2 regions of the Paenibacillus guangzhouensis genome follow, and region 1 is predicted to be linked to the other one. Evidence: a T-box and tRNA genes for the amino acid it is inferred to sense, from the RefSeq annotation. Region 1 holds a T-box; the other holds one or more tRNA genes.
What was found. A T-box is a leader RNA that pairs with one kind of tRNA and senses whether it is charged. The one in region 1 lies ahead of GCU39_RS00510 (valine--tRNA ligase), so its partner is inferred to be a tRNA-Val.
Positions count from the first base shown of each region.

Region 2: it has a tRNA-Val gene. The T-box ahead of GCU39_RS00510 (valine--tRNA ligase) is inferred to sense a tRNA for this amino acid. The anticodon was not compared.

Region 1 is NZ_CP045293.1:105,855-115,598, reverse strand. Features, by position in the region: gene GCU39_RS00515 (bifunctional folylpolyglutamate synthase/dihydrofolate synthase) at 1-488, opposite strand, end outside; gene GCU39_RS00510 (valine--tRNA ligase) at 509-3,178, opposite strand; T-box leader at 3,367-3,642, opposite strand; gene GCU39_RS31285 (hypothetical protein) at 3,777-3,941, shown strand; gene GCU39_RS00505 (LysM peptidoglycan-binding domain-containing protein) at 4,147-5,475, opposite strand; gene GCU39_RS00500 (RluA family pseudouridine synthase) at 5,875-6,753, opposite strand; gene hemL (glutamate-1-semialdehyde 2,1-aminomutase) at 6,750-8,048, opposite strand; gene hemB (porphobilinogen synthase) at 8,066-9,061, opposite strand; gene cobA (uroporphyrinogen-III C-methyltransferase) at 9,123-9,744, opposite strand, start outside.
Region 2 is NZ_CP045293.1:5,197,231-5,206,974, forward strand. Features, by position in the region: gene ppaX (pyrophosphatase PpaX) at 1-488, opposite strand, end outside; gene lgt (prolipoprotein diacylglyceryl transferase) at 485-1,537, opposite strand; gene hprK (HPr(Ser) kinase/phosphatase) at 1,573-2,511, opposite strand; gene GCU39_RS23360 (ABC transporter ATP-binding protein) at 2,662-3,789, opposite strand; gene GCU39_RS23365 (PucR family transcriptional regulator) at 3,879-5,027, opposite strand; gene GCU39_RS23370 (C40 family peptidase) at 5,068-5,511, opposite strand; gene GCU39_RS23375 (hypothetical protein) at 5,530-5,943, opposite strand; gene GCU39_RS23380 (MraY family glycosyltransferase) at 5,978-6,841, opposite strand; tRNA gene GCU39_RS23385 (tRNA-Lys) at 7,051-7,126, opposite strand; tRNA gene GCU39_RS23390 (tRNA-Tyr) at 7,145-7,229, opposite strand; tRNA gene GCU39_RS23395 (tRNA-Phe) at 7,282-7,357, opposite strand; tRNA gene GCU39_RS23400 (tRNA-Asp) at 7,425-7,501, opposite strand; tRNA gene GCU39_RS23405 (tRNA-Thr) at 7,519-7,594, opposite strand; tRNA gene GCU39_RS23410 (tRNA-Val) at 7,614-7,689, opposite strand; tRNA gene GCU39_RS23415 (tRNA-Met) at 7,699-7,775, opposite strand; tRNA gene GCU39_RS23420 (tRNA-Ser) at 7,817-7,908, opposite strand; rRNA gene GCU39_RS23425 (23S ribosomal RNA) at 8,000-9,744, opposite strand, start outside.

The DNA.
Region 1 (9,744 bases):
ATACGGCCGCCAAGCCCTGTCTCCCAGACGACAAAGTCAGGGAATACGTACTTCGCATAATACATAATCGCAATCGTCGTCGAGACCTCGAACATTGTTGGTGATCCCAATTCAGACGCAGCTATCTCTTTCACGAGAGGCCGCAACGTATTCGTGATCGCCAGCAAAGTCTCCTCTGGGATGTTCGTGCCATTATACTGGAAACGATCTGTGAACTTCGTAATATACGGTGATGTGAACGTTCCAACATCATAACCCGATTGACGAAGCACAGAAGTAAGAAACGCACACGTCGATCCTTTGCCGTTCGTCCCCGCAACATGAATGAATTTCAGCGTGCGCTCCGGATGCCCGAGGCGCTCCATCATCAATTCAATGCGCTGCATACCAGGTCTAATCCCAAAAGAAATCAGGCCGTTAATCCAATCTACTGCCTGTTGATATTCATCAAAAGGGGCTGTGGTTACAGCCCCGCGATTGTCCGCCATGGTGATCTCACCCTTCGCTCTTAGCTTTGCAGCTCTTGAATGCGTGCAAGCACTTTATCAAGCTTATCGGAATAATCCTGCTGTTTCGCACGTTCTTCTTCAATGACTTTTGCAGGTGCTTTGGCCACGAAACCTTCGTTCGACAGTTTCTTATCCACACGTTCAACTTCGCTTCTTAGATGCTTCACTTCTTTTTCCAGACGCTCGATTTCCTGTGCAATATCAATCAAACCTGCTAGCGGAAGATACAGCTCAGCTCCGGTCACGATCGCAGTCATCGCTTTCTCCGGCGCCGCAATGTCCATAGAAGCTTCGAACTGAGATGTGTTACAGAAACGCTTGATATAGACTTCATTGTTACGGATAATCGCATCGCTCTGCGCATCAGCCGATTTAATGATCAGCTCAATTTTCTTGCTCATCGGAACGTTCACTTCTGCACGTACGTTACGTACCGAGCGAATGATATCCATCAACAAGTTCATTTCTTTCACCGCATCCGGCGCTTCGAGCTTCGCATCGTAAGTCGGCCATGCCGCAAGTGTAATCGTCTCGCCTTCATGCGGCAAATGCTGCCATATTTCCTCGGAAATATAAGGCATGAATGGATGAATCATCCGCTGTGTGCGGTCAAGTACATAGGATAATACGGATTGTGTCGTGCGTTTCGCTTCGGCATCCTCACCATAGAGACTAAGCTTCGCAAACTCGATATACCAATCACATAGATCATCCCAGATAAAGTTATACAACAGACGTCCAGTCTCACCAAATTCATAAGAATCCATCAGACGTGTAATATCACGAGCCGTCTCATTCAAGCGGTGCAGAATCCAACGATCTGCTGTGGAGAGATTGCCGCTAATATCGATTTGATCCACCGTAAAACCTTCAAGATTCATCAGTGCAAACCGGGAAGCATTCCAAATTTTATTCGCGAAGTTCCGCGCTTGCTCTACCCGCTCCCAACGGAAACGTAGATCTTGCCCTGGCGTACTGCTCGTCGAGATCATGTAACGCATTGCGTCTGTCCCGTATTGGTCAATGACATCAAGTGGGTCAACCCCATTGCCTAGCGACTTCGACATTTTACGGCCTTCCGAGTCGCGAACGAGACCATGCATTAATACATCTTTGAATGGAATTTCATCCGTGAATTCCAGCGCTGTGAAGATCATGCGAGCAACCCAGAAATAAATGATGTCGTAACCTGTTACGAGAACATCAACCGGGTAGTAGCGTTTCAAATCTTCTGTATTCTCTGGCCACCCAAGTGTGGAGAAAGGCCATAACGCTGAACTGAACCACGTATCCAATACATCCTCGTCTTGTCTTAGGTTCGAACTTCCGCATTTGCAGCAAGCTGTTACATCTTCCTGCGCGACATGAAGTTCACCGCAATCATTACAGTACCAAGCTGGAATACGATGTCCCCACCAGAGCTGTCTGGAGATACACCAGTCACGAACATTCTCAATCCAATTCAAGTATGTTTTCTCGAACCGATCCGGAACAAAATTAACACCTTTACCTGATTTTTGCGCTTCAATCGCACGTTCAGCGAGTGGCTTCATCCGTACGAACCATTGTGTGGAGAGGTACGGCTCAACGACAGCACCGCTGCGCTCACTATGTCCAACTTGATGAACATGATCTTCGATCTTGATCAATACACCAAGCTCTTTCAGATCTTTCACGATTTGCTTCCGGCAATCCGCACGGTCGATTCCTTGGTATTTACCAGCAAGCTCGTTCATAACACCGGATTCATCCATGACAGTGATTTGCGGTAAGTTATGGCGAAGTCCCATTTCGAAGTCATTCGGGTCATGCGCAGGTGTAATTTTAACTGCACCGCTACCGAATTCCTTCTCAACATAATCATCTGCAATCACCGGGATTTCACGCCCAACGATCGGAAGAATCAGCATTTTACCGATCATATCTTTGTAACGCTCATCTTTTGGGTGTACAGCAACAGCAGTATCGCCAAGCATCGTCTCAGGACGTGTCGTCGCAACCGTGATTGAACCACTGCCATCCGCGAGCGGATATTCCAAATGGTACAGATGCCCTTGCACCTCTTTGTACTCTACTTCGATATCCGACAATGCTGTGCGTGCTGCTGGATCCCAGTTGATGATATATTTGCCGCGATAGATCAAGCCTTTTTCATAGAGTTTGACGAACACTTCACGAACCGCCTTGGATAGACCCTCGTCCAGCGTAAACCGCTCACGGGAGTAATCGAGCGACAAGCCCATTTTCGCCCACTGCTCACGAATCGTATTCGCATACGTTTCTTTCCAATCCCATACCTTCTCAAGGAATTTCTCGCGCCCTAGATCATGACGAGATACCCCATCTTCACGCAGCTTCTGCTCCACCTTCGTCTGCGTGGCAATTCCCGCATGGTCGGAACCCGGCAGCCATAGTGCATCATAGCCTTGCATCCGCTTCGCGCGTACAAGAATATCTTGCAAGGTAAAATCGAGCGCATGCCCAATATGAAGCATACCTGTGACGTTCGGCGGCGGAATAACGATCGAATATTTAGGCGCATCCGGACGTTGTCCCGCTTTGAAAAATTCATTTTTCATCCAGAAATCATACCATTTCTGCTCTGCCGCTTTTGGATCATACGTCGTTGGCATCGACGTCTGGTTCTTAGTATCCTGTGCTTCTGACATGAGTAACCCTCCATTTATTTAAATTCAGCGTCTACACCTACACGTTTCGCCCCATATAAGTCTATAGGTAAAACCAATAAACTAGGGAGCTAGGCCGGAAGAATGATTTTGTCATCTCTTCCTTCGGAATTCAAAGAACCATTGTGATCTCACACATTCTTTAAATCCAAACAAAAAAACCCTTCGTCGCAAAGGACGAAAGGTTATCTTCCGTGGTACCACCTTTATTTCGCATACCGCTAACAACTTCAACCACTATAGCATGCGACACTCAACAGATAACGGCTGCAACCGGTTTGCACTAGCTCTTCCTTGCATCGGCAGATACATCTGCAATCTAAGAAGGATTCGAACAAACAACTCCGGGGCGACTTCAGCAACTACATCCTGCGGAGCCTCACAGCGTCAATCAGCTCCACTCTCTGAAGGGTTCGGTGCCTACTATTCCCTTTCAATGTCTTTCCTATATAGAATATCCAATATTTTATCATTTAAATCCTCCAACGTCAATCTTCGCAGCTAGATGTATAGAAGCAAGGCTTTCCTAGTCATACCGGCTCGTCAATCCTCATAAAATACGATAAGGTGGTGGTCTAACGTGGAACGATGGTGGTACAAAAACCGCTATGCCGTCAAAGGCGTCATTTTCCCTCTCATTTGCATTCAATTTGTCCATACGCTTATATTGCCTACGGGATTTGGTGTCTTCATCTTGTTCGCGCTGTTCTTAATCTACTTAGGATTTTTATTTAATGTCTATTAGCATACATCATGTTTAGGAGGCTTTGCAGATGGTAGTCTGTAAGGCCTCTTTAACATGTATCAGGCAAGCCGCTCATAAAACAGCAAAAAACCCCTCACCTGAACCGATCGAGATTTTCTCGTACGGGACAGGTGAGGGGGCTCGCTCATCCGATCCAAGCTGAACATCATGTTCATCGAATGTCATTTTGCTCCACTCAATTCAATTAGGGGATATACAGAACTTGACCTTCCGCAATGGTATGATCATTCAACCGATTATAGAGCAGAAGTTCACGTGGATTCATGTTATATCGATCGGCGATCACATCCAAAGTTTCTTCCCGCTGAACAATACATATTTTCAATTTGCGGAAGGCTCTCTTCTCATCTTCATGATTCAAGAACAGACTCTTCCACTCCACTTCCTCACCATTCGAATCAGAACGCAACTTCTTCGCTTGCTTCTCCAATTCTTCCACGGCATGCCGTGTCTCAATTTCCTTAATATTCTTGCTCGAATAGAGCAGCGCACTTAGACCCATATTGCCCACGTTCTCAGGTTCAGGATCCTTCTTACTGTTAAAGGCCACCTTCAGCTCTTTCTTCTCTTCCGCGATTCGTTCTTCGACGGAGAGCTCCTCCACATCCGGGGCTGGTTGCTCTTCCACGAATCCGTAATCAAAGAATGGTTCTTGCGACGACTCTTCCACAGCATTGTCAGCACTTGAAATAAAGACTTTCTCTTGCTCGATTGGTTCCTCTTGCGTAAAATCCAGCTGAGGTTCCTTGTCCGTCTCGAGCGAATCTATCTGCTGGAACGGCTCGCTGGGCGATGCACCGGCAATTCGTTCCGCGGTTACCACAGCTTCTTGCGGGATCTCACTCCGAGGATCGACTTCAGGCTGTACAGTAATGACTTCAGGGTGGAACTCAATATGCTGTTGTTGTTGTTGTTGCTGTTTCTGCTCGAGCTCACGTTCAATTTGCTGCTCACGTTCATACAAGCTAACCGATTCGAGAATATCCAGGGCATCATTATTTTTACTGGCTTGAATGGCCTCGTCATCATTCTCTTCTTCATTCGATTGTGAACGGAAATCATTCGGTGCGCCAGCCTGAACTTTCGCCGGCTCGGTCTGATGCACAACAGTAAACTGCTCAGCCATCCATGGGGATTGCTCCGGCTGCGTGAGTTCAATGCCTTTGAGCGACAGCACGCCATTAATGTTTATCGTCCGTGTCGACAGTAAGTCCACATCGAAATTCTCAATCTCGACGGAAATATCGTCCAGACTCTGTACTCGATTCATTGGCAGCGTAATTTCCACAGGGATAAAGTGCGTGAGGGTCAGCGTTGATCGCTGTTCATCGTCGCCTTTATATACGCCAGACAGCAGTAGATTGCCGCGCAGCGTTGCGTGGTCTCCATGCGGAACGACTTGAACATTCGGAACAAGCTCGATCTCTTCTAATTCTTGTATCCCAACTACTTCATCTGATAAGTGAACCCGCTCGTAAATGTCAAATCGCAAACCATAGGATTGATCAAACAAAACGAGGTCCTCCCTTCTGCATATAAACCTAAATGACCATCATTGTCAGATGGAACTCATGACTACTTACATTTATCTATATGCCTAGAAGGAAAGAGCATGCCATATATTTTTCGAAAAGTGGGACAAAGTTTGCGATCTTCGTGGAGATTATCAATCTTAGCAAAAAGAACCTGGCCGTTGGCCAGGTCCTTCAAGAAACTGCTACGTTTGAGCATGTGAAAGGAGGGGGTACGGGGTTCCACCCGCTGTTGAAATTCGTGTTCATTGAATGAAGTTTAGCGGTTATAACACGAATTTCAAAGGCGGACGCTATCGCTTCTCCACCCCGTACCCCCTTCCTATTTGTTCTACTTTGTGCTCTCATCTACTTTTTTTAGATCATCAGATCCAACACGTTTATGCATTCCATTCGCTGAACTTCGCATACAACTCCTCGAACATCACGGTCCATGGCGCTTTTACCTCAAGCTGCTCTCCGTACATCGGATGCTGGAAGCACAGCAATTCGCCGTGCAGCGCCTGATACGCCGCATGCTCATCACTGCCGCCATAGAGCGTGTCTCCAAGCAACGGATGACCCGCGTAGCTCATATGGACGCGAATCTGATGCGTTCTTCCCGTCTCCAGTCGAAGCCGTACTAGGCTTACTTTTGCCTGCGGGAAAGTCTCGAGCAGCTCGACATACGTCACGGCGTGATCTCCTGTGGTCGAGACACGACGTCGCTGCTTGTGATGACGATCTCTGCCGATCGGCGCATCGATCTTGCCAAGCTTCGGATCAACGATGCCCTGCACGAACGCAACGTAGATCCGTTCAACGGCTTTCTCGCGCATCGCTTCATCAAGCCGAATTTGACTGAATTCATTTTTCGCATAAAGGACAGGCCCTGACGTATACTCATCCAACCGATGAATATGCCGAACTCGATGCTGTTGGCCGGAGCCTATGTAATAGCTTGCGACCGCGTTCGCAAGCGTCTCGACTTGATCCGGCACGGTGGGATGTACGAGCATGCCAGCAGGCTTGTTCACCACCATACAGAAATCGTCTTCGTAGAGCACCTCAAGCTCTGTCCAATACGCTGGGAAGGCATCCGTCTCTTCAGGGAATAGTCGGACACGCAGACGATCTCCCGTCTTCATAAGATCGCCTTGATGCGTGAGCTTCGCCGCGAGCTTCTCCGGTATATGAAGAGACGACTGCGATGCAGTCGTCACGAGCCATTCCCCTTTGCGTACCCATTGTTCAGGAGAAAGATATCTGTCTGGAATCATAGCTGCTTCAGCGCGGTATAGTTCGCTTCGATTGTCGCATCGATATCAGCATCACTATGCGCCGCTGAGACGAACATGCCCTCAAATTGCGATGGCGCGATACTTACTCCCGCATTTAACATATTGCTGAAATAGCGGCGGAAATGATCCAAATTCGCTGTCTTTGCTGTATCATAGTTGATCACGAATTGATCAGTGAAGAACGGACAGACCATCGATCCTACGCGATTAATTGTAACGGGAACCCCCAGCTCTTTTGCATTATTCTCAAATCCAAGATGCAGCTTCACCGCTTGCCGTTCTAGCTGTTCATATACATCTTGCGTTAAGAGCTTCAAGGTTGTATACCCTGCAATCATCGCAAGAGGATTACCGCTTAGCGTACCTGCTTGATAGATTGGACCGGATGGTGCCATCTGCTCCATAATCTCCCGTTTACCGCCATAGGCGCCAACAGGCAGGCCGCCGCCAATCACTTTGCCCATACAAGTTAAGTCAGGCGTGATGCCATACAAGCCTTGAGCACAATTGATATGTACACGGAATCCTGTCATGACCTCATCGAAGATTAACAAGCTGCCATACTGTGTTGTAATATCACGCAAGCCTTGCAAGAACCCTGGCAATGGCGGTACCACACCCATGTTTCCTGCGATCGGTTCAACGATCACGCAAGCAAGCTCTTCGCCATAACGTTCGAAGGCAAGACGAACCGACTCCATATCGTTATATGGCACGGTAATAGTGTTGGATGCTACCCCTTCTGGAACGCCTGGGCTATCCGGAAGGCCGAGCGTCGCTACGCCGGAACCCGCTTTAATGAGCAGGCTGTCGGCATGGCCATGATAAGACCCTTCGAATTTCAATACTTTACTGCGGCCCGTATAGCCGCGTGCGAGGCGGATTGCGCTCATCGTTGCTTCCGTCCCTGAATTCACCATCCGTACAATCTCCACGGAAGGCACGCGTTCACATACTAATCTAGCCATCAATGTTTCAATTTCTGTCGGCGCACCGAAGCTTGTTCCTTTGGCTGCAGTCTTTTGAATGGCTTCAATAACTTCAGGATGAGCATGCCCCATAATGAGCGGTCCCCAGGAACAGATATAATCGATAAAGCTGTTGCCGTCGATATCATAAATCCGAGATCCTGCCGCATGATCAACATATACCGGCGTAAGGCCTACCGATTTAAATGCACGAACAGGGCTGTTCACGCCACCCGGAATATATTTTTTTGCTTCTGCAAATGCCTCTCTTGCACGGTCGTCTTTACGTGTATGAAGATTGTCCATTTCAGTTCCTATCTCCTTTACTTCAGCCATCTTGCTGCATCTTTGGCAAAATACGTAATAATGAGATCAGCGCCCGCACGCTTCATTCCGACGAGCGTTTCGAGTACAATCCCCTTCTCATCAATCCAGCCGTTCAGCGCAGCCGCTTTGACCATCGAATATTCCCCACTCACGTTATACGCGACAAGCGGAAGATCAAATTGATCCTTGAGCGTACGAATGATATCCATATACGCGAGCGCCGGTTTCACCATGAGCATATCTGCACCCTCGAGAACATCCGATTCAGCTTCACGAAGCGCTTCTTGCGCATTGGCCGGGTCCATTTGATACGTCTTGCGGTCCCCGAATTGCGGCGCCGAATGCGCTGCTTCACGGAATGGTCCGTAGAATGCGGATGCGTATTTGACGGAATAAGACATGATCGCAATATGAGAATAGCCTGCTTCATCTAAGCCAGCACGAATGGCTTGCACGAATCCATCCATCATGTTCGATGGCGCGATTATATCTGCACCGGCTTCCGCTTGGGACACAGCCGTCTTCACAAGCAATTCAAGCGAAGCATCGTTATCCACTTCACCATGCAGCTCACCGCAGCGTTCTTCCACATGCACCATGCCGCAATGTCCATGATCCGTGAACTGGCACAAACATGTGTCCGCCACGACGACAAGCTCTGGATATCTTTTCTTAATATGCCGCGTCGCCTGCTGTACAATACCGTCCTCAGCATAAGCGGATGAGCCTACGGCATCTTTGGTCTCAGGCACACCGAATAGCAGTACCGCTGGAATATTCAAGCTGACGATCTCATCGATCTCTGCATCCAATTGGTCCATGGACAGGTGATATACACCAGGCATCGAAGGAATTTCTTCACGGACATTTGTTCCGTAAGTAACAAAAATCGGTGCGATCAGATCATTTACCGTTAATACCGTCTCACGCACCATGCTGCGAATGCCTGCAGTACGGCGCAGACGACGATGTCTCACGATTGGAAAACTCATTATAGTACCCTCCTAGAAATCAAATCTGTTATATCATTTGGAATGAGAACATGAATGTGGGTTATCTAGCCAGATCACATAGCGCGTGGACTAACGACTCAATCGTTGCCTCTTGGGATATGACCGATACGGTCAGCCCTGCTGCTACCGCGGTCTCCGCCGTAAGCGGTCCGATGCAAGCGACATCCACCCCGCCAAGCAATTCCGATACATTCGTAACACCAATCTGCTCGAACGCGCGAACGAAATTCGTTACCGTCGAGGAGCTCGTAAAGGTAATCATATGAATTTCTCGTTCTTTCAACTGCTCGAGCAATTCGCGACTCTCCTCCGCTGCATTCACTTGCACGGTCTCATATACTTTCAAGTCCGTCACGTCAAGCCCTAGGTTCTGAAGCTCATCTGGCAGCCATTTGCGCGCAAGATCACCTCGCGGGAGCAGCACGCGCTGCCCTGGGTTAAGCTCTGCGCGAATGGCTTCGAGTATTCCCTCCGCACGGTACTCTTCCGGCAAGCATTCCGTCATGATCCCGCGTGCTTCGAGCGCTTCTGCCGTCTTCGGACCTACCGCGACAACACGAGCACGCGTTAGCCGCCGAATATCCATCCGCTGCTCACGCAAATGCTCAAAGAAACACTCGACGCCATTGACGCTTGTAAAAATAGCCCAATCGTACGATTCC
Region 2 (9,744 bases), 1.8 Mb from region 1:
TCCCCCACCATCAATGTCGTTGCTGGGTTTGCGCCTAGCTGCTCTATGGCCAGTAACACCGGCTCAGGGTGCGGCTTCGGATTCTGTACATCGAGAACGGTAACAACAGTACCCAAATAAGGGAGGAGGTCGAACATCTTCAGAGCCCGTTCCGTCGTCTCCCGAACCTTCGTCGTAACGACACCCAGCTTCACTCCATGACGATGGAGATTCTCAATCACTTCGAGCACGTAGGGGAACTCGCGAACCAATTCATCGTGGCGTTCACGATTGTACTTCCGATAAGCATCCACGAATGGCGTAACGTCCTCTTGCCCTGTGAACTGACGCATCTGGCTCTCTAACGTCTGTCCCATGTAGGGAATAATCTGCTCACGATTAAACGTTGGCGGTGTATGCTCTTTGAGTACATAGAGAAAAGTCTCAATAATTAAATCGTTCGTATCTATAATCGTTCCATCTAAATCAAATAATACCGTTTCAATCACAACGTAGGCTCCTTCTTGTCTGACGACTCATCAGCTGAGCCATCCTCTTGTTGTTGGGTGCGATTCACAGGTTCTGCAGGTCCTGTTGATGGGATTGTCGCTGCAATTTCTTGCACAGCAGCGCTTTTCGTATTCACAATTGGATCTATATAACGTGCATTCGCATAGCCTTTGACACGACGCACAACGATGAGAATGATCGCTGCGACAATAATGATAATCGCGAGCAATTGCGAGATTCGCACGTTACCGTAGGACGGATCGAGGTGTCCTGGTTCGAATAAGAGCTCCATTGGCGCCCAGAAGAATCCGACGAAGGAAGCAAGCCAATCCGGTCCGAGGAATGCAAGACTATCTGTACGCAAACCTTCCACGAAGAAACGACCGACCGAGTACCAGATGAAATAAGACATGAATAATTCCCCAGCGCGCAAGAACGATTGACGGCGCAGCACGAACAAGAGCAGAATCCCGATTAGGTTCCACACCGATTCATACAAGAAGGTCGGATGGTGGTAGACCATGCCTGAAGCCTCTTGCACATACATCTGATTGACGATAAAATCAGGCAAATGCAGCGTGTTCCGAAGGAAAGACTCCGATACAGGACCGCCGTACGCCTCCTGGTTCACGAAGTTCCCCCAGCGGCCAATCATCTGCCCAGCAAGCAGGGAAGGTGCGCAAATATCAGCAATTCGCCAGAAAGAATATCCCTTCTTACGGACGAGGATGACTGCACAGATAATCGCACCGATGAGTGCACCATAAATCGCAATCCCACCGTTCCAAATCTTGAATATATCTAGAAGATTATCCTTATATTCATCCCATTTAAATGCCACATAATAGATCCGCGCGCCAATTATGGCTGATGGTACACCGAGCAATAGAAGGTCCATGAAGAAATCTTGCGGAATGCCGAATCGCTTACCTTCGCGAATCGCAAGCAATAGACCCACTAATGCCGCCGTTCCAAGGATGATGCCATACCAATGCACAGCAATCGGTCCGATGGAAAAAGCGATCGGGTTCAATAACAAATACTGCATAACTCACACTCCTACTTCAGTCCATATCGTAAATCTTAATCCAAATCGTCCGTATCTTCCGAGATCGTCTCCGTCAGCTTATTCGTAAATTGCAACGCAGCGTTATAACCCATCCGCTTCAGGCGATAGTTCATTGCAGCCACTTCAATAATAACAGCTAAGTTCCGACCTGGGCGAACAGGGATTGTCACGAGTGGGATATCGGTATCGATAATTCGTGTCTTCTCCTCATCGAGCCCCAGACGGTCATATTGCTTGTCCTGCTGCCAAGCTTCTAGCTTGATGACCACACTAATTCGCTTGTTATTACGCACCGCACCGGCTCCGAACAATGTCATCACATTGATGATCCCTATCCCGCGAATTTCAAGTAAGTGGCGAATCAATTCCGGTGCTGTCGCGTGCAATTGGAAATCGGAGGTCTGACGAATTTCTACCGCATCATCGGCAACAAGGCGATGACCGCGCTTCACGAGTTCTAGCGCTGTCTCACTCTTACCAATACCGCTGCTACCGGTAATGAGCATTCCTACGCCGTATACATCTACGAGTACCCCATGAATCGTTGTCGTTGGCGCGAGGCGCTTCTCTAGAAAACCTGTAATCCGGCTTGAGAGCGTCGTCGTCGCAACCGGACTGCGCAACAATGCTATATTCTTCTGATTTGCCATATCAATAAACTCTTGCGGCACTTCCAAATTTCTCGTTACAACAATACACGGCGTCTCTTCCGAACCAAACTGTTCAATGCGATTCTTCCGCTCCTCAGGGGATAGCATTTGGAAGAAAGCCAGTTCCGTCTTCCCTAGAATTTGCACGCGATCGACGGGATGATATTCGAAGTAACCCGCCATTTCAAGACCTGGGCGATATAGATCATCGACCTTAATAATGTGTTTTAATCCTGCTTCACCTGCAAGAACCTCTAAGTTGAATTGTTCGACCAATTCTGAAACTTTTACCTTCTTGGACATATCTTCCTCTCCTTATCTCCGATGTCATTATCGTATCTGATCTTGGCATTGAAATCAAATTCTATTGCGCCATATATGGGGCCTAGATAACCTATTATGAAAAAAACCGCCCTGCAAGAGGACGGTTTTTGATTATAAGCTTATACGCGCTTATGCTTCGTATTGGAATACGTTTAGCTCGCTGTCTTTGTCGAATACATGAACTTTGTTCATGTCAATCGCAAGCTTCACGTTTTGGCCTTCTTTCGTGTTCGAGCGTCCGTCTACACGAGCGATAACGCTGTCTTTACCTACGCCGTTCAAGTAAAGCAACATTTCGTGACCCAAGTTCTCGGATACTTCAACGTGTGCGTTGAAGATGCTGTTAGGCGATGCTTCCAAGAATACTGGCTCTTCATGAATGTCCTCAGGACGAACACCAAGAATAACTTTTTTACCGATAAAGCCTTTATCTTTAAGTGCTTGTGCTTTACCAGCAGGCACTTCAACATCAAGTCCAGTTGCTCTGAAACGAACTGCTCCACCTTGCTCAGTCAAATCGCCTTCGATGAAGTTCATTGTTGGAGCGCCAATAAATCCAGCTACGAAGATGTTCGTAGGGTGGTTATACAATACGTCTGGGGAAGCTGCTTGTTGGATGATTCCGTCTTTCATAACGACGATACGATCACCCATTGTCATAGCCTCGATTTGGTCATGCGTTACGTAGATAACAGTTGTCTCTAGACGCTTAGCCAATTTGGAGATTTCCGCACGCATTTGTCCACGAAGTTTCGCGTCCAAGTTGGAGAGCGGCTCATCCATCAAGAATACTTGCGGCTCACGAACGATCGCACGGCCCAAGGCAACACGCTGACGTTGACCACCAGAGAGTGCTTTTGGTTTACGATCTAGCAAGTGCTCGATATCAAGGATTTTCGCTGCTTCGCGAACACGCTTGTCGATGTCGTCTTTTTTGAACTTACGAAGCTTCAAACCAAACGCCATGTTCTGATACACGTTCATATGTGGATACAATGCATAGGATTGGAATACCATCGCGATATCGCGATCTTTAGGCGCTACATCATTAACGACACGATCTCCAATATACAATTTACCTTCAGAGATTTCCTCCAAACCTGCGATCATACGAAGTGTTGTTGATTTACCACAACCGGACGGACCAACAAGTACTAAGAATTCTTTATCTTGAATGTCTAAGTTAACATCGATTACTGTCGCTTTATCGGAACCTGCATATTTTTTGTAGATGTGCTCTAATTTTACGCCTGCCATTGGTTATTCCCCCTACACAGAGATTTATTTTATACATTTATCTTATCTCATGTCCCAGCGGATGACTATACACATACTTCACAAAAATACTACTTCCTTTTCGTCACTTTATACAATAAGAGAATCAACTTCACAAGAACCGCATCGCCGAACGTTCGAACGTCAAGCCCCGTCTCTTGTTTGATCTTATCAAGCCGATATAACAGCGTATTCCGATGAATGTATAATTTCTTGGCCGTATCGCTTACATTGCAGTCCAGTGAGAAGAATGCTTCTAATGTTGTCAGCGTCTCTGGATCTAAGAACACGTCGCTGCGGGAGAGTACCCGATCGATAAATTGCCTGCGCACCCCATCCGGGATGCTATTGATTAATCGCTCCATATGCAGCATCCATGGCAGATGGATATTCGACGTGACGTGGAAGGCTCGTCCGAGATACATCGTCTCTCGTAACAGCCCTACGGTCGAGAGTAGAGTATGCGCAGGCACCATCGGATAGGATACAGCCAGATGGCATTCCCCAAGCCATTCATTCGACAATAGCTCATATAGCCCTTCGCAGAACAGAGCCAGCGCTTCTTCAGGCTTCTCGGCACTGTCTCCTTCTCGATCCTCCGCTGAAGCCAGGAGCTCTTCCGCACACAGGATAAGCCATTCTTTCTCTTCTAATGGAATTAAGTACACTTCCCCGCCAAAATACGACTTCAGCAGCTTATAAAGCTCCGAATAAGTTGTATGCGTATGCTGTGGGTGATCCGATACGAGCAAGAATGGAATCATGGAAGGCAGCAATCGACTTTTTAACCCGATACTGTCTGGCAGTTCCTCGTCTTGTGCAGCTGTATATTGTCCACCTAGTTTTTCATGGATCCACTGACTGAGCTGATTCGCTCGCTGTTCTTCGCTATTCCCCGCTTTATGCATGCCTTCTTTTTGCGTGAGCCCGGAAGATTGTAGAACCCACTCGATAAGCGCGCGTTCCGCTCCTGTCAGTTGATTGGATTCGACAGTTAACAATTCGACATCCGAACCGCTCTTCTGATGCCAACGAAAATATACTTTCCCATCCAGTTCAATACTTAGCGCCTGCCCATTCATGACATCGGCTGATTCTTGCATCGTTCGCCACTCGGTTTCGGAGCATGATACTACTGAACATGTTACGCCCAACAACTTCTCTAATCTGGTCTTTGTTGCCATATCCGTCATTCGCCCAACCGCCTCTACCCGAATCATTCATTGCTTATTCGTTACTATTGTAACATAACCAATCGAATCATTTCACGACGCGGCGAGCCATGACGAAGCGCTGCTTCCAGATCGGGTGATGGATTGCCGTGTAGCGAACGCCGCCTCTGCCATAGGTATGAATCATCATCCCATTGCCCGCGTACATCGCGACGTGTGCGATTTGTCGTCTAGACTGTCTACCGGTGAAGAACATCAGATCCCCGACACGTAACTCTTGCAAAGAGACGCGCTCCCCCACCTTGGCCTGTTGTCTAGACACACGCGGCAAAGAAAAGCCTTCCTGCGCATAGATTGTCTTGATAAAAGATGAGCAGTCAAACGTGTCTGTCTGCCCATATCGCGCTCCTAACACATACGGCACACCAATATAGCTGCCTGCGCGTAGAATCAAGGAAAAGCGCGTTCGATCCGCAGGCGACAAGATACGTCTAACACGAAGGAGATCATATTGTCGGTTCACTTCTTTCATTGAACGATAGATAACCGATTACTCTGGCCCTGCGTAAGCGATATGATTCGAATCTACGACAATGCCAACCCACATCTGCTGACGTCTATTTCGATCGAAGTCTCCATAATACATCAAGTCACCGGGCAGCCACGCTGTTGCAACTCTTGCGATCGGTGTCCCTAACTCGAATAGTCCTTCAAACTCCCTCGGCATTTGAACATCTAACTTGTGAAAAATATCCGTCATCATCGCAGCTGTGGCAAGGCTCGAAGGCCTGATTGGCGTGTGGTGAGATGCTTTAGCTCTTTGCGCCCATGCAATCTGAGAGAATGTGTTCGTATCTCGTTCCCTTCCGTTCACCTTACCTTCGTCCGCATGAACGGTAGAACTCCCCAATACCAAGGTGACCATGACCAAGATGAGCCATGGCAACCGAAATATGCGATACATATTAAATAGTTCCTCCTTCAATTTACCTGCTGCATCATGGCATCGATAACATCACGACAATCGACAGCAGGCCGAACAGTACCGTGACCAGGTATATAAAGGATACGACCTGCGGCTGTGTTAACCCCCAACGCATCAATGCGTGGTGTGTATGTAATTTATCAGCACGGTGGAGTCCCTTACCTTCTTTGAGACGTCTGGAGAATACAATGATCGTATCGAGGATCGGAAAGCCTAAAGCTAACATCGGAATAAGAATCGTAACGAATGCTGTGCTCTTGAATGATCCATTCACTGCAATGACGGCTAGCGTGTAGCCGAGAAACGTCGCACCCGCATCACCCATAAAGATTTTGGCGGGGTAGAAATTATAAATCAGAAAGCCTAAACATACGCCGCATAGTGCTATCGTTGCTATCGCTGTCTCTGCATCACCTTTGATAAGTGCAACGACACATAGTGTTAAAGAGGAAATCGAGGCTACGCCTGCAGCCAACCCATCGACACCATCGATGAAATTCATCATATTCGTCATGGAGAAGACCCACAGCACAGTCGATATATAGACGAACCAGCTCGGGAACATCCACATCCCTTCTTGGAAGTCACGAATGCCGGTAATTTGAATATGGAACCATAGCGGGATGGTCGCCGTCAGCAAATAGACGATTAATCTCGGCCATACAGGGAATTCCCGTCCATGTGCTTTGAAGCCATCATCAACTAGCCCGATGATTACCAACAACGTCCCGCCGATCGTGATCGACAGTGATAAAGCATCGAACCCCCGCATAAGGAGTAGTGTTATCATATATCCAATATAGATCGCAATCCCACCCATCAGCGGAATCGGATTATCATGAATCTTACGCTTCGTTGGGCGATCGACAAATTTCATACGGATCGCGATCTGACGCACAATGGGCACAACAGCTGCAACAATACCAAAACTAATGACAAGAGCAAGAATATATCGGATCGCTGATCCCCCCAGAATTAGACAAGGCTACGTGCTGGTAGTCTCCCCTGATTCCTATAAAAGCATGCAAAAAACGCTTCAAGTCAAATGACCTGAAGCGTTGAATGTACGTGATGTAGTTAAAAAACTGGTGAGCCATGAAGGACTCGAACCTTCGACACCCTGATTAAAAGTCAGGTGCTCTACCAACTGAGCTAATGGCTCTTATTAAGAAATAAGAAATGGTGGAGGCTGATGGATTCGAACCACCGAACTCGGAGAGAGCAGATTTACAGTCTGCCGTGTTTAGCCACTTCACTAAGCCTCCATGCTATTCAATTATGATTCCCATGAGTACGCAGCTTATGTCAGGAATCAAATGGTGGCTCGGGACGGAATCGAACCGCCGACACGAGGATTTTCAGTCCTCTGCTCTACCAACTGAGCTACCGAGCCATAATGCGATTTTGAGCAAAAAAATAAAGTGTAGGAGATGTTAGTCTCTCCACTTTAGGTAATATAATGGCGGAGCTGACGGGATTCGAACCCGCGGTCTCCTGCGTGACAGGCAGGCATGTTAGGCCTCTACACCACAGCTCCATATGCGATTATATTGATGGTGCCGTCGAGAGGACTTGAACCCCCAACCTACTGATTACAAGTCAGTTGCTCTACCAGTTGAGCTACAACGGCATATATAAGATGATAATGATGGTGGAGGCTAACGGGATCGAACCGCTGACCCTCTGCTTGTAAGGCAGATGCTCTCCCAGCTGAGCTAAGCCTCCGTATAAAATTGGTAGCGGCGAAGGGAATCGAACCCCCGACCTCACGGGTATGAACCGTACGCTCTAGCCAGCTGAGCTACACCGCCACATTAATACTTATTATATCTCATTTAGGAAGCTTGTACAATGGCGGAGAGAGAGGGATTCGAACCCTCGCACCACTTACGCAGTCTAACCCCTTAGCAGAGGGTCCCCTTATAGCCACTTGGGTATCTCTCCAACTGAGATATCGTAAGGATATCAGGAATATCAAGCACTTAAGCTTTTTGCTCCCTGAAAACTAGATACGAGATAATTTGCGTTTTATGTTTAGGATAAGCCCTCGACCGATTAGTATTGGTCAGCTCCACACATTGCTGCGCTTCCACCTCCAACCTATCAACCTCGTCGTCTTCAAGGGGTCTTACTAATTGGGAAATCTCATCTTGAGGGGGGCTTCACGCTTAGATGCTTTCAGCGCTTATCCCGTCCGTACTTGGCTACCCAGCGGTGCTCCTGGCGGAACAACTGGTACACCAGCGGTACGTCCATCCCGGTCCTCTCGTACTAAGGACAGCTCCTCTCAAATTTCCTACGCCCACGACAGATAGGGACCGAACTGTCTCACGACGTTCTGAACCCAGCTCGCGTACCGCTTTAATGGGCGAACAGCCCAACCCTTGGGACCTACTTCAGCCCCAGGATGCGATGAGCCGACATCGAGGTGCCAAACCTCCCCGTCGATGTGGACTCTTGGGGGAGATAAGCCTGTTATCCCCAGGGTAGCTTTTATCCGTTGAGCGATGGCCCTTCCATGCGGTACCACCGGATCACTAAGCCCGACTTTCGTCCCTGCTCGACCTGTATGTCTCGCAGTCAAGCTCCCTTATGCCTTTGCACTCTTCGAATGATTTCCAACCATTCTGAGGGAACCTTGGGGCGCCTCCGTTACTCTTTAGGAGGCGACCGCCCCAGTCAAACTGCCCACCTGACACTGTCCCCGAACCGGATCACGGTCCTAGGTTAGAACTCCGATACGATCAGGGTGGTATCCCAACGGCGCCTCCACCTAAGCTGGCGCTCAGGCTTCTTAGGCTCCCACCTATCCTGTACAGATCGTACCAAAGTCCAATATCAAGCTGCAGTAAAGCTCCATGGGGTCTTTCCGTCTTGTCGCGGGTAACCTGCATCTTCACAGGTATTAAAATTTCACCGGATCTCTCGTTGAGACAGCGCCCAAGTCGTTACGCCATTCGTGCGGGTCAGAATTTACCTGACAAGGAATTTCGCTACCTTAGGACCGTTATAGTTACGGCCGCCGTTTACTGGGGCTTCGGTTCACAGCTTCGGGATTGCTCCCTAACCACTCCCCTTAACCTTCCAGCACCGGGCAGGCGTCAGCCCGTATACTTCGCCTTACGGCTTCGCACAGACCTGTGTTTTTGCTAAACAGTCGCTTGGGCCTTTTCACTGCGGCCCCCTCGTGCTATTCACACTACCGGGGCACCCCTTCTCCCGAAGTTACGGGGTCATTTTGCCGAGTTCCTTAACGAGAGTTCTTCCGCGCGCCTTAGAATTCTCTTCTCGCCTACCTGTGTCGGTTTGCGGTACGGGCACCATCACCTGGCTAGAGGCTTTTCTTGGCAGTGTGAGATCATGACCTTCGGTACTATAATTTTCCCTCCCCATCACAGCCCAGCCTTATCGATGTGCGGATTTGCCTACACATCAGCCTCACTGCTTGGACGAGCATCCATCAGCTCGCGTCACTACCCTACTGCGTCACCCCATCGCTCATAACGGCTTACGGTGGTACAGGAATTTCAACCTGTTGTCCTTCGACTACGCCTTTCGGCCTCGCCTTAGGTCCCGACTTACCCTGAGCGGACGAACCTTCCTCAGGAACCCTTAGGCTTTCGGCGGACAAGATTCTCACTTGTCTTTTCGTTACTCATACCGGCATTCTCACTTGTATGCTGTCCAGCGCTCCTTACGGTACACCTTCAACCTACATACAACGCTCCCCTACCCCTGCAACATAGTTGCAAGCCATAGCTTCGGTGGTGTGTTTAGCCC